Regions from separate parts of the Endothiovibrio diazotrophicus genome, predicted to be linked through region 1. Evidence: predicted binding sites of a transcription regulator. Region 1 holds the regulator's gene; each other region holds the start of a gene.
What was found. The regulator sigma-54, encoded in region 1, starts transcription at its own class of promoters, with help from an activator protein. The targets are predictions, from matches to a motif close to TGGCANGNTNCNTGCTT.
Positions count from the first base shown of each region.

Region 2: the regulator sigma-54 is predicted to act here: its motif matches at 2,078-2,094, upstream of glnA (glutamate--ammonia ligase).
Region 3: the regulator sigma-54 is predicted to act here: its motif matches at 1,267-1,283, upstream of nifB (nitrogenase cofactor biosynthesis protein NifB).
Region 4: the regulator sigma-54 is predicted to act here: its motif matches at 1,407-1,423, upstream of ACYQ2W_RS21150 (flagellar protein MotY).

Region 1 covers NZ_BAAHXB010000009.1:51,123-54,326, reverse strand. The annotation lists gene hprK (HPr(Ser) kinase/phosphatase) at 1-201, opposite strand, end outside; gene ptsN (PTS IIA-like nitrogen regulatory protein PtsN) at 198-671, opposite strand; gene hpf (ribosome hibernation promoting factor) at 730-1,023, opposite strand; gene ACYQ2W_RS04305 (RNA polymerase factor sigma-54) at 1,104-2,603, opposite strand; gene ACYQ2W_RS04300 (hypothetical protein) at 2,762-3,121, opposite strand.
Region 2 covers NZ_BAAHXB010000006.1:14,733-17,936, forward strand. The annotation lists gene glnL (nitrogen regulation protein NR(II)) at 1-128, opposite strand, end outside; gene glnA (glutamate--ammonia ligase) at 588-1,997, opposite strand; gene ACYQ2W_RS02930 (cation diffusion facilitator family transporter) at 2,218-3,204, opposite strand, start outside.
Region 3 covers NZ_BAAHXB010000015.1:43,784-46,987, forward strand. The annotation lists gene ACYQ2W_RS06350 (bacteriohemerythrin) at 1-163, shown strand, start outside; gene ACYQ2W_RS06355 (NanQ anomerase/TabA/YiaL family protein) at 271-720, opposite strand; gene nifB (nitrogenase cofactor biosynthesis protein NifB) at 1,318-2,856, shown strand; gene ACYQ2W_RS06365 (4Fe-4S binding protein) at 2,957-3,204, shown strand, end outside.
Region 4 covers NZ_BAAHXB010000114.1:2,645-5,848, forward strand. The annotation lists gene hemN (oxygen-independent coproporphyrinogen III oxidase) at 1-895, opposite strand, end outside; gene ACYQ2W_RS21145 (hypothetical protein) at 896-1,222, opposite strand; gene ACYQ2W_RS21150 (flagellar protein MotY) at 1,493-2,353, shown strand; gene ACYQ2W_RS21155 (protein-methionine-sulfoxide reductase heme-binding subunit MsrQ) at 2,496-3,065, opposite strand; gene msrP (protein-methionine-sulfoxide reductase catalytic subunit MsrP) at 3,105-3,204, opposite strand, start outside.

The sequences.
Region 1 (3,204 bases):
GTGCTGCAACTCCTGGCGGTCGAGGACCTGGATACGGCAGGGGTGGATCAGGTTGAGGTGGCCCACCAGACAGCGGCCGGTCTCCAGCTCGGTGCAGTCGCCGACGATGCACGCCTCCCGCTGCCCGCCCTCCTCCCAGGAGAGCCCCAGCCGCCCGCGGAGGGCACGGTAGAGCTGCTCGGCGGTGACGGTGCGTTTCATTGCAGGGCGCTGGAGGCGGGCTGCCAGTCGACGATCAGGCGATAGAGCGAGGCGTCGTCGGCCGCCGCCCGCAGGGTGGCGCAGAACGGCTCGTCGCTGAACATCTCGGCCAGGGTGGAGAGGATCTGCAGATGTTCGTCGGTGTAGTGCTCGGGCACCAGGAGGAAAAACAGCAGGTCCACCGGCTGGCGGTCGATGGCATCGAAGTCCACCGCCTGCTCCAGGCGGACGAAGGCGCCGATGGCCCGGGCGATGCCCTTGACGCGGCCGTGGGGGATGGCCACTCCGTGGCCCATGCCGGTGGAGCCGAGCCGCTCGCGGCCGATCAGGCTATCGAAGATCTCCGCCTGGGTGAGGGCGTCGAGGTGGTTGGCGATCATCTCGCTGACCAGTTCCAACGCCCGCTTCTTGCTCCCTGCCTGAAGGGTCCGGGTGCTGCACTCCCGGCAGAGTAGTTCGCTCAGTTGCATGGTCTATGGCCCCTGGGAAGGGGACCCCGAGGCACGCCGCCACGGGGCCGAACCGTGGTTACTTGCGATGGTCGGTGAGCTTCTCTTTGTGCTTCTTGATCTGCCGGTCCAGCTTGTCGGCGAGGGCATCGATGGCGGCGTACATGTCCTCGTGCTCGGCGTCGGCGAAGAGATCGGCGCCGTTGACGTGGATGGTCGCCTCGGCCTTGTTGCGCAGCTTCTCCACGCTGAGCACCACATGCACGTTGGTCATCTGGTCGAAGTGACGCTCCAGCCGCTCGGTCTTCTCGTTGACGTAGTTGCGCATGGCATCGGTGATGTCCACGTGGTGGCCGGTCAGGTTCAGTTGCATCGGTCGAGACTCCTCAAGAATCGTTTTCGTATCGGTTGCGCCGAAAGAGGCGGCGATCCGTCCCCCGGCGGGAGGGCCGGCTATTGTAGCCGTTTCCGCTCGTTGGAGGCGGGGATATTCATCGCCTCGCGGTATTTGGCCACGGTGCGCCGCGCCACGTTGATCCCCTCGCCCTCGAGCATCTTGGCCAATTTGTTGTCGCTCAACGGCTTACGCGGCTCCTCGGCGGCGATCAGCTTCCTGATCCGGGCACGGATGGCGGTCGAGGAGGCCTCCCCGCCGTCGGCGGTGCCGACGTGGCTGGAGAAGAAATACTTGAATTCGAAGATGCCGCGGGGGGTGTGCATGAACTTCTGGGTGGTGATCCGCGAGATGGTCGACTCGTGCATCTCGACCGTCTCGGCCACATCACGCAGCACCAGCGGGCGCATCGCCTCCTCACCCTGCTCGAGGAACGCCTGCTGACGCTCGACGATGGCGGTGGCCACCTTGAGCAGGGTCTCGCTGCGGCTCTGCAGGCTCTTGATCAGCCAGCGCGCCTCCTGCAACTGCCCCTTCAGCTCGCCGCCGCCGGCCCGCCCGAGGAGGCTGGCGTAGTAGCTGTTGACGCGGATCTTGGGGGCCGCCTCGGGGTTCAGCTCGACCACCCAGCGCCCCTTCAGCTTGCGCACGAAGACGTCGGGGACGATGTATTGGGGGGCGGCCTGCTCGATCGCCGAGCCGGGGCGCGGGTTGAGGGTGCGCACCAGGTCGAGCACCTCGGAGAGCTGCTCCTCGGCCAGCTTCATCCGCCGCATCAGGGTCTTGAAGTCGCGGTTGCCGAGCAGCTCGATGTGCTCGCCGACCAGCGCCATCGCCTCGGTCCGCCACGGGGTGTCGGCGGGCAGCTGGCGCAGTTGCAACACCAGGCACTCGCCGAGGTCGCGGGCGGCGACGCCGGCGGGGTCCATCGCCTGGATCCGGCGCAGCACCGCCGCCACCTCGTCAGGTTCCACCTCCAGCCCCTGGTCGGCGAGCCCCTCGTGGAGCTCGTCGAGGGACTGCTTGAGATAGCCGTCCTCGTCGATGGCGTCGATGATCGCCTCGGCGATCGCCTCGTCGGTCTCGCTGAAGCGCGACAGCTCCATCTGCCACACCAGGTGGTCGCGCAGCGAACGGCCGGAGGTGTCGGCGTACTCGAAGACCCGCTCCTCCCCCTCGTCGTTGCGCGAGTAGGCGGTGGCGCCGTCGTAGACGTCCTCCCACACACTGTCCACCGGCAGGTCGTCGGGCATCGTGGCGTCGGACTCGAAGTCGCGCTCGCGCTCCTCGGCCGCGACCGGCGCCTCGAAGTCGTCGCCCGAGGAGGAGGACTCCTCCGCCGGCGCCTCCCGCTCCTGGCGGTTGCTCTCCGCCTCCGCCCCGGCGTAGCCCTCGATCTCGTCGTCCTCCCCCGATTCCAGCATCGGATTGCTCTCCAATGCCTGCTGCACCTCCATCTGCAGTTCCAGGGTCGAGAGCTGCAGCAGACGGATCGCCTGCTGCAGTTGGGGAGTCATGGTCAGGTACTGACCGAGCCGGAGTTGAAGCGACTGCTTCATGATACGAACCGAATATGCGTCATCGCCGCGGGGCCACCCTTACAAGAATCGGGCCCATTGTATGCCAAATCGTCGGATTTGGTTACGGCTACGCTACGCGGGTGGCGATGCCCCCCCCCCCGGGCATGGCCACAAGGTGCCACCTCCTTCGCACTGGGTCAGAGCCAGCGCACCGGCACCGGCAGGGGGGCCAACCAGCGCTCCGGCTTGGCGCAGAACTCCATGCCGAGACGGGCGTCGCAGGCGCAGCCGCCGCCGTGGCAGGCGAACAGCTCGGCCTCCTCGCCGCGGGAATCGAGCATCAGGTGGAGCTGTCCCTCCTCCTCCAGCGTGAGGATGCAGTGGATGCGCCCCGGCTCCTCGACGTCCTCCTCCAGGCGCAGCTCCCACTCGCCGAAACGGTGGGTCTCGCCGAAGGTCAGCGCCCGCGGATCGGTCAGCGCGTCGGCCAGGTCGTAGCGGACGAATCCGGGCAGGGTGGCGAGCAGTTCGTTGGGCAGCAAGCGGGGCATCATCATGGTCCTGGTCCTCCATCGGGGCCCGCAATGGCTGCGGGAGTGGAGGCAAGATTACCGACGCGCAACGCCCCGTCGTTGGGCGC
Region 2 (3,204 bases), on a different contig from region 1:
GCCTGCCGGGCGCTCAGGGCGAACAGCATCTCCGCCGCCGGATTGACGTAGGTGAGGCGCAAATCCCGGTCCAGCAGCAGTACCGCGGAGGTCAGGTTGTCGAGAATTCGTTGGCTGAAGTTTTCCACGGCGCCACCGTATGCAATTTGTCTTCCAGAGCGGGGAAATCGCGCAAGGCCGCGATTTCCCCGTGTTTGATAGGGGCATGTGGGGGTGTTGGGTGACTGCTGCGCACTATTATAGGGCGGTGGCACTGGGAAGGGGCGTGGGGAGGGGTGCCAGACGTCAGGCGTCAGGCGTCAGGCGTCAGGCGTCAGGCGTCAGGCGTCAGGAGAGGCTATCCCCGTAAACGGGAATTCTCCAACCACCATGGCGCGCACGGCGCGCCCTATAGGGCGGGCTGCGCCCGCCGACGCCGGTGAGAGATTCTCCCGATTTGCGAGGCATGCCCAACGCACCACCCTACGAAGCGCAGCCCCGGTCTCCACCAGGGGGTATATCCTTCAACACACTTTTCCACAAAAAAAGGCCCCGCAATGCGGGGCCCTTTTTCACTCAGCGAATGCTGATTTTTTCGTTAGAAAAAATCAGAGGCTGTAGTACATGTCGTACTCCACCGGATGGGTGGTCATGCGCATGCGGGTGACCTCTTCCATCTTCAGGGCGATGTAGGCGTCGATCATGTCGTCGGTGAACACGCCACCCTTGGTCAGGAACTCGCGGTCGGCGTCCAGGGCGTCCAGGGCCATGTCCAGGCTGTGGCAGACGGTGGGGATCTGGGCGGCCTCCTCGGCGGGCAGGTCGTACAGGTCCTTGTCCATCGCGTCGCCGGGGTGGATCTTGTTCTGGATGCCGTCGATGCCGGCCATCAGGTAGGCGGCGAAGCAGAGGTAGGGGTTGGCGGTGGGATCACCGAAACGCACCTCGATACGACGCGCCTTGGGGGTCATCACGTAGGGGATACGGATGGAGGCGGAACGGTTGCGGGCGGAGTAGGCCAGCATCACCGGGGCCTCGAAGCCGGGCACCAGACGCTTGTAGGAGTTGGTGGAGGCGTTGGCGAAGGCGTTCAGCGCACGGGCGTGCTTGATGATGCCGCCGATGTAGTACAGCGCGGTCTCGGACAGGCCGCCGTAGAGGTCGCCGGCAAACAGGTTGGTGCCATCCTTCGACAGCGACATGTGGACGTGCATGCCGGAGCCGTTGTCGCCGACGATCGGCTTGGGCATGAAGGTGGCGGTCTTGCCATAGGCGTGGGCGACGTTCTGCACGCAGTACTTGAGGATCAGCACCTCATCGGCCTTCTTCACCAGGGGGTTGGCGCCGGTGCCGATCTCGCACTGGCCGGCGGTGGCCACCTCGTGGTGATGCACCTCGACGGTGAGGCCCATCTCGCTCATCGCGTCGCACATGGAGGCGCGGATGTCGTGCAGGGAGTCGACCGGGGGAACCGGGAAGTAGCCGCCCTTGACGCCGGGGCGGTGCCCCATGTTGCCACCCTCGTAGGTGCGCTCGGAGTTCCACTCGGCCTCTTCGGAATCGATCTTGACGAAGGAGCCGGAGAGATCAGCGCCCCAGCGGACGTCGTCGAGGATGAAGAACTCGGGCTCGGGACCGAACAGCGCGGTGTCGCCGATACCGGTGGACTTCAGGTAGGCCTCGGCGCGGTGGCCGACGGAGCGCGGGTCGCGCTCGTAGCCCTGCATGGTGGCGGGCTCGACGATGTCGCAACGGATGATGACGGTGGGATCCTCGAAGAAGGGATCGAGCACGGCGGTGTCGGCGTCGGGCATGAGGATCATGTCGGACTCGTTGATCCCCTTCCAGCCGGAGATGGAGGAGCCGTCGAACATCTTGCCGTCGGCGAAGAACCCGTCATCGACGTCGCTGGCGGGAATGGTGACGTGCTGCTCCTTGCCGCGGGTGTCGCAGAAGCGCAGGTCAACCCACTTCACGTCCTTCTCTTTGATCATGTTGATAACGTCGGTACCGGACATTGGTGCTCCTCCTGAAAGGGTGATGCAGTTTGTTTAAGGTTCCCGCGGCCGGCGGGAGGGGCAAAAAACGCCCCATGGGATAGCAGGTTCCATGCCACGAATCACACGCGGTAAGTACGCGTATTTACTCACGGATCACGGAGTTCGGCCCCGGCCGGCCGCACTATCTCGGCGCAACAACAGGCGCCAATGCACCTTTATTGTGCAGACTTCTTACGTTTCAGTGAAAACGGACCACCACCGGGCCCAGCTCCTTCACCGTAACGGCGAGGGCGTTGAACGCCGCGGCGATCTCCTCGGCCCGCGCCGGGTCGACGCCTTCGCCCATCGGGATCAGCAACTCCGGCTCGATCCGCCCGAACAGGTAGTGCAGCCGCACCGCCTCCACCCGGTGCTCCTCGCACAGGGCCCGCCACGGCTCCCCGAGGCGTTTCAGCAACGAGTCGCGTAGCGGCAGATGTTGGCACGAAGACCCCGCCTCGTCATCCTCCGGATCGATGTGGACGGTGACGTCACTCACCTCGTCGATCTTGCGAATCAGGGTAGCGCGCACCGTCTCACTGATCTGATGGCCTTCGGAGACGCTGATGCGGGGATCGGTGAGGATGATGTGGACGTCCACCAGGGCGTCGGCCCCCATCCGGCGGGTGCGCAGCAGATGGAGCTCCTCCACCCCCGGCACCGCCAGGATGGTGCGCTCGATCTCCACCACCTTCTCCCGCTCCAGGGCGGTATCGATCAACTCGTGGATGGCGGTCCAGCCGAGGTCGAAGCCGATCTTCGTCACCATCAGGGCGACGATCGCCGCGGCAATCGCATCCAGGTAGCCGAGACCGGCCATGGAGCCGGCGATGCCCACCACCACCACCACCGAGGAGACGGCATCCGAACGGTGATGCCAGGCGTTGGCCTTGAGCAGGTTGGAGCGCAACCGGCGCGCCACCACCATGGTGTAGTGGTAGAGCCCCTCCTTGGCGAAGATGGAGGCGGCGGCACCGGCCATGGCGAGCCAGCCCGGATGGAGCTGGAGATCGGTGTCGAACAGCCGCAACACCGCATCCCACAGGATGCCGAGACCCACCGCGATCAGGATCACTCCCAGGATCACCGTCGCCAGGGTCTCGATGCGGCCATGACCGTAGGGATGCTCCTCGTCGGCCTCCTTGGAGCCGTGCTTGGAGGCGATCAGCACCAACACGTCGGTGGC
Region 3 (3,204 bases), on a different contig from region 1:
CGGGGAACACCGCCGGGTGCTCGCCGACCTGGAGCGGCTCAACGGCCGGGTTGCCGCTGGCCGGCCGGCGATGGCCCGTGCCTATCTCGCCGAGGTGCCCAACTGGTTTCGCCACCACGCCGCCACCATGGACTCCGCGCTGGCCGCCCATCTCAAGCGGTAACGGCAAGAAGAAGAGTGAACCGCAGATTGCGCAGATGAACGCAGATCTGGAAGACCAATAATCTGCGTCAATCTGCGAAATCTGCGGTTAAAGCCTCCTCTTCCGCCTCACTCCACCGCCACTTTCACCACCACCTTGTGGATCTCGCCGCTGCCGGTCATCGGTGCGTGGGCATCGCCGGGCAGGAACAGCGCGTAGTCGCCGGGACGTACGGTGAACCAGGCGCGCGGGGCGTCGCGGAAGAAGAGCAGGTCGCGCTCCTCGTCGTAGGCCCCCGCCGGATCGGTGCAGTCGCCCAGCGGACGCCAGCCCATCTCGTCGTTGCCGGCGATCACGTACTGGATGTCGATGTAGCGCCGGTGGACCTCCAGCGGCGCCTCCTCGCGGGGTCGTGCCGCCCCCTTGGCGACGATGGCGAAGAGCCGCTCGCCCTTGATCGGGTGGCGCCCCTCCGGCAACTGCGCCAGGTCGGGGTGGGCGAGGAAGCGGAACGCCTCGGCGAACAGCGGGTGGAGCGGGGCGTAGCGGGCGGCGTCGGCGAGGGTGGCGAGGATCACGGTGGTCTCCGGTGGGTGGGAACGGGCGCCCGTTATACCGCAACCTCGCTGATGTCCCAACGGGGTCGATCAGTTGTAGGGGGGCAGTAGAGCACCGAGAGATTAACGTTGACGGTGACGAAGCCGCCGTGGACGTGAAAGGAAGCCTTCCCGTAGGTTGGCGCTACCGCGCCGACGCGAACGGAAGCACCGTTGTCTGATTCCACGCCGAAACCGTCCGAACGTCGCGGCTCGTTCGGAAAGAACGCTTCCGTTCACACCCCGCTGCCTCCGTTCCGTCGCGGCGGTAGCCGCGACCTACGGGGTTGGAACCTGCTCCCGTGGGTTACTGTCCTTCGTTCCTCTTTGCCCGCCCTTCATGGCCAATCATCCAACGCTGAACCAGGCACTTGGTGAAAACCCGACAATCCCCCCTGCCCCGAACCCCGCAGTCCTTGTCGCATCCGTCACAAAACTGCCCCCGAAGGTGCCATGCAATACACGGGTAGCCTACGCGGTTAATTGCTAAGTCAATGAAAAAACAATAAAACGCTACCCTGCCGGACAGGGCACGCCCCTTGCTCTACCCCCTCCCATACGAAACTTGGGGAGAAAACCATGGCCTGTTCCACCCAGCTCACTCCGATCGAATCCGCCGGCGGCTGCTCCGCCTCCTCCTGCGGCGGCAGCGAAGACCAGTTAGGGTCAGGAGGACCTGTATGCGGCGAGAGGGCAGGACGCCCGGAGCCGCTCGCCGGTCTGCCCGAGCACATCCGCGACCAGGTGCGGGATCACCCCTGCTACTCCGAGAAGGCCCACCACCACTTCGCCCGCATGCATGTGGCGGTGGCCCCGGCCTGCAACATCCAGTGCAACTACTGCAACCGCAAGTACGACTGCTCCAACGAGTCGCGCCCCGGCGTGGTCTCCGAGGTGCTCACCCCCGATCAGGCGGTGCGCAAGGTCAAGGCGGTGGCCGCCGAGATCCCGCAGATGACGGTGGTCGGCATCGCCGGCCCCGGGGATGCCATGGCCAACCCCGAGCGCACCTTCGAGACCTTCCGCCGCCTCGCCGCGGAGACCCCGGACATCAAGCTCTGTGTCTCCACCAACGGCCTCAACCTGCCCGAGCACGTCGAGGAGCTGGCCAAGTACAACATCAGCCACGTCACCCTCACCATCAACGCCATCGACCCCGAGATCGGCGCCAAGATCTACCCCTGGATCTTCTGGAACCACCGCCGCATCCGCGGCGTGAAGGGCGCCAGGATCCTCCTCGAACAGCAGATGAAGTCGCTCGAACTGCTCGCCGAGAAGGGGGTGCTGGTGAAGGTCAACTCAGTGATGATCCCCGGCGTCAACGACCAGCACCTGAAAGAGGTGAACCAGGCGGTGAAGGCGCGCGGCGCCTTCCTCCACAACATCATGCCGCTGATCGCCGAGGCCGAGCACGGCACTTACTACGGCGTGATGGAGCACCCCAGCCCGAGCGACGCCGAGCTGGCCTCGCTGCAGGACGCCTGCGCCGGCGACATGAACATGATGCGTCACTGCCGCCAGTGCCGCGCCGACGCGGTGGGCATGCTCGGCGAGGATCGCGGTTCCGAGTTCACCACCGAGAAGGTGGAGCTGATGGAGATCGATTACGGCGCTGCCATGGAACGGCGGGCCAAGGTCCATGAGGAGATCAAGCAGCGGATGGACGACAACGCCGCCGTCGCGGTGATCTCCCTGGATCAGCTCAAGCGCAGCGCGCCGCAGGTGGCGACCCGCCCGGCCTTGATCGCGGTGGCGACCAAGGGCTTCGGCGTGGTCAACGAGCACTTCGGTTACGCCAAGGAGTTCCTGGTCTACGAGGCGAGCCCCGAGGGGGTGCGCTTCATCGGGCCGCGCCAGGCCACCAACTACTGCACCGGCAGCGACGAGTGCGGCGCCGAGAGCCGTCTCGATCAGATCATCCGCTCGCTGGACGGGTGCGAGGCGGTGCTCTGCTCGCGGGTCGGCCTGGAGCCGTGGACCGGCCTGGAGGCCGCCGGCATCCAGCCGATGGTGGAGTTCGCCATGGAGGAGATCGACGCCGCGGTGGCCAAGGCCTACCGGACCCTTGCCGAGAGCGGCAAGCTGGCCGAGTCCGCGGCTCACGCGTCGGTCGCTTAGGAATTCGCCACGGAGCCACGGAGGGCACGGAGGCGGAAGAAGAGGTCTGCTCCGTGTCCTCCGTGGCTCCGTGGCCAATCTTAATCTGAAGAGGTGAATCATGGCCCTGAAGATCATCGAGTCCTGCGTCAACTGCTACGCCTGCGAGCCGCTCTGCCCGGAGCAGGCGATCAGTGAGGCGAAGCCGCATTTCACCATCGATGCGGGCAAGTGTACTGAGTGTGATGGCCACTTCAGCGAGCCGCAGTGCGCGGCGATCTGCCCCATCGAGGGGGCGATCCTCGACGCCGCCGGTGAGCCGATCAACCCGCCGGGGAGCCTCACCGGCATCCCGCCGGAGAAGCTGGC
Region 4 (3,204 bases), on a different contig from region 1:
GTTTGGCGAAGTGGTCCATGCCGATGTAGAGATAGCCCGCGGCGGTCAGCTTCTCGATGGTCATCTGGAGGATCTCCAGCTTCACCTCGGGGGCCGGCAGGTCCGCCTCGTTGATCCGCCGCTGCGGCTTGAAGATCTCCGGCAGGTGGGCGTAATTGAAGATGGAGAGGCGATCGGGATCGATCTCGATGGCCCGATCGAGGGTCTTGCCGAAGCTCTCCACGCTCTGGAACGGGAGGCCGTAGATGAAGTCCATGGAGGTCGAGCGGAAGCCCTCCCTGCGCGCCGCCTCCAACACCGCCAAGGTCTCCGCCTCCGACTGGATGCGGTTGACCGCCTTCTGCACTTGCGGGTTGAAGTCCTGAACGCCGAGGCTCATCCGGTTGAAGCCGATCTCGCGCAGCAGCGCCACCGTCTCGGCGGTGGCCTCGCGGGGATCGATCTCGATGGAGTACTCGCCGCTGTCGTCGTCACGCAGGGTGAAGTGGCGGCCGGTGACCGTCATCAGCTCGCGCATCTGGTCGTGGCTGATGAAGGTGGGGGTGCCGCCGCCCCAGTGGAGCTGGTCCACCGTGCGCGAGCGGTCGAACAGCGCGCCCTGCAGCTCCAGCTCCTTATAGATGCGATCCAGGTAGGGTTGGGCGAGGCCGCGGTCCTTGGTCGCCATCTTGTTGCAGCCGCAGTAGAAGCAGACGGTGTCGCAGAAAGGGATGTGGAAGTAGAGCGAGAGCGGTCGCAGGGGCTGCTCGGCGTTGGTCCGCGCGGCCCGCTCCCGGTACTGCGACTCGCCGAAGCCTTCGTCGAACTGCGGCGCGGTCGGGTAGGAGGTGTAGCGCGGACCGGACTTGTCGTAGCGGCGGATCAACTCCAGGTCGAATACGGTCTCTTGGCTCATTCAGTCGTCCTCTGGCGAGGTCTCCAACCCGGTGACGTGGGTGAAGTTGATCAGCCGCAGCAGGTGCTTGAACGGCAGCGCGCGGTCGCTGGCGTGGTTGACGATGTCCATGAAGGGCAGATCGCCGCTGGCCCACTGGTAGGTGCCTTCTGCCATCTGCCGCTTGATGCCGCGAATCTGCTCCTCCAGCTCGGCGAGGAAGCTGTCCGCGCCACCCATACCCTCCATGTCGTACTCCATGGCGAGCCGCAGCTCCTCCACCTCGAAGATCGCCTGATCGATCAGGTCCACATACTGTTCAACGGTTCTCGGTTTCTTGATATCCATCGCTCGATTACGGGGCTCTACGTTGGGATGGCCGACCGTTCCGTTCCCCGAAGGGGATCGAACGGCGCATTCTGCAAGGGGGTCGGGTATTCTCGCATATTCCGATGGCCCGCTTAACGGGATCTTTTCTGCAGGAATTGACCGCCATTTTTCCGACGATTCGCCGCGCCGGCCGGGAGATTGGCGGCATGAAAACTGCTTGATTTTCGCTATCGACCCACCCGGACGGGCCCACGCCCATCCACCCCGAAACGTGACGGACGAACCGAGATGAGACCACTCGCCCCCACCCTGCTCACCCTCGCCTTCGTCACCGGCGTCGCCGGTGCCGGAGAGCGCATCCTCACCTACCAGGCCGATCTCGATCAGTCGCAGTGGCAGGCCGCCGCCAGCGAGCGCTCCTGCACCCTCAGCCACGAGATCCCCAACTTCGGTCGCGCCGTGTTGCGCCGCGACATGGGACGCAAACTGGTGCTCGAGCTGGAGACCCTGCGCCCCCACCACGGCGACGGCAAGGCGCTCATCATCAGCGCCCCGCCCGGTTGGCGTCCGGGGGTCAACGCCCGGCGACTGGGCGAGGTGCAGATCGGGCGTGGCCGCACCCCCTTCCGCATCGAAGGGACGATGATCGACCAGATTGCCGCCGCCCTTGAGCAGGGGATGAGCCCGACCCTGCGCTACGAGGACCCACCCGGCGTGGTGGAGACCAAGGTCGCCCTCACCGCCATCCATTTCGACGAGGGGTATCGTGAATTCCTCGCCTGCGCCGACTCGCTCACCCCCACCTTCGAGCAGGTGAAGTTCAAGGTGCTCCACTTCGACAGCGACAGCACGCGACTCACCGAAGAGACCCGCGAATACCTCGATCTGGTGATCGAATACCTCAACGCCACCAGCCGGGTGCGCAAGGTGTTGGTGGACGGCCACTCCGACATGCGTGGCACCACCAAATACAACCAGCGGATCTCGCTGACCCGGGCCGCCAACGTGGAGCTCTACCTGACCAACCGGGGCATCGACAAGAAGCTGATCAAGGTGCGCGCCTTCGGCCGCTCGCGGCCGGTGGCGAGCAACAAGACCGAGGAGGGACGTTCGAAGAACCGCCGCGTGGAGATCGAGGTGCTGCAGTAAGGGACAGACGAGCGATAACGCATCCACCGGGCGCCGGTCGGACGGAGCGATCCCCGTGGAATTGCCACTGCCTTCGTTTTGATCGGATGCGCTGTCGCGTCTCTGCCCCTACGTCCTCACGCCCCCGTTGCGGAAAAAAAGCTCACCGTGCGAACCGCCGCACCACCCGCTCGGCCAGCAACAGGGCCAGCACCGCGCCGTAGATCCCCACTTCCAGATAGTCATGCCCCTTCGCCTTCCACAGGAAATGGAGCACGGCGAGGGCCGCCGCCGGATAGACCAGCCGGTGGAGCCGCCGCCAATTGCGGCCGAGGCGGCGGATCATGGCGCCGGTGGAGGTGAGCGCCAGGGGCAGCAACAGCAGCTGGGCGGTGAAACCGACGGTGATGTAGGGGCGTTTGAACAGGTCGGCGGCGATCTCCGGCCACAGGAACCAGCGGTCGAGCCACAACCAGAGGGTGAAGTGGAGGGCGGCGTAGAAGAAGGCGAACAACCCCACCATCCGCCGGAAGCGCAACGCCCCGCTCCACCCCGCCCGGCGCAATGGCGACAGCGCCAGGGTCGCCAGCAGCAGACGCAATGCCCAGTCGCCACTGGAGTGGATCGACGCCTCCACCGGATTGGCCCCCAAGCGGTCGGCGTAGAACCCCCACGCGCCGATCAACGCCGGGAGAAGGCAGAGAAAAAACAGCAGCGGTTTCGCCACGCGCATCCGTCATCCGTCCACTTGATCGGTAATTGGCGAACGCCGTCAAAAATAGCGCTGAAGGTCCATCCCGGCATAGAGGTGGGCCACTTCGTCGGCATAGCCGTTGAAGGGCAGGGTCGGCCGGCGACGCAGTTCACCGATG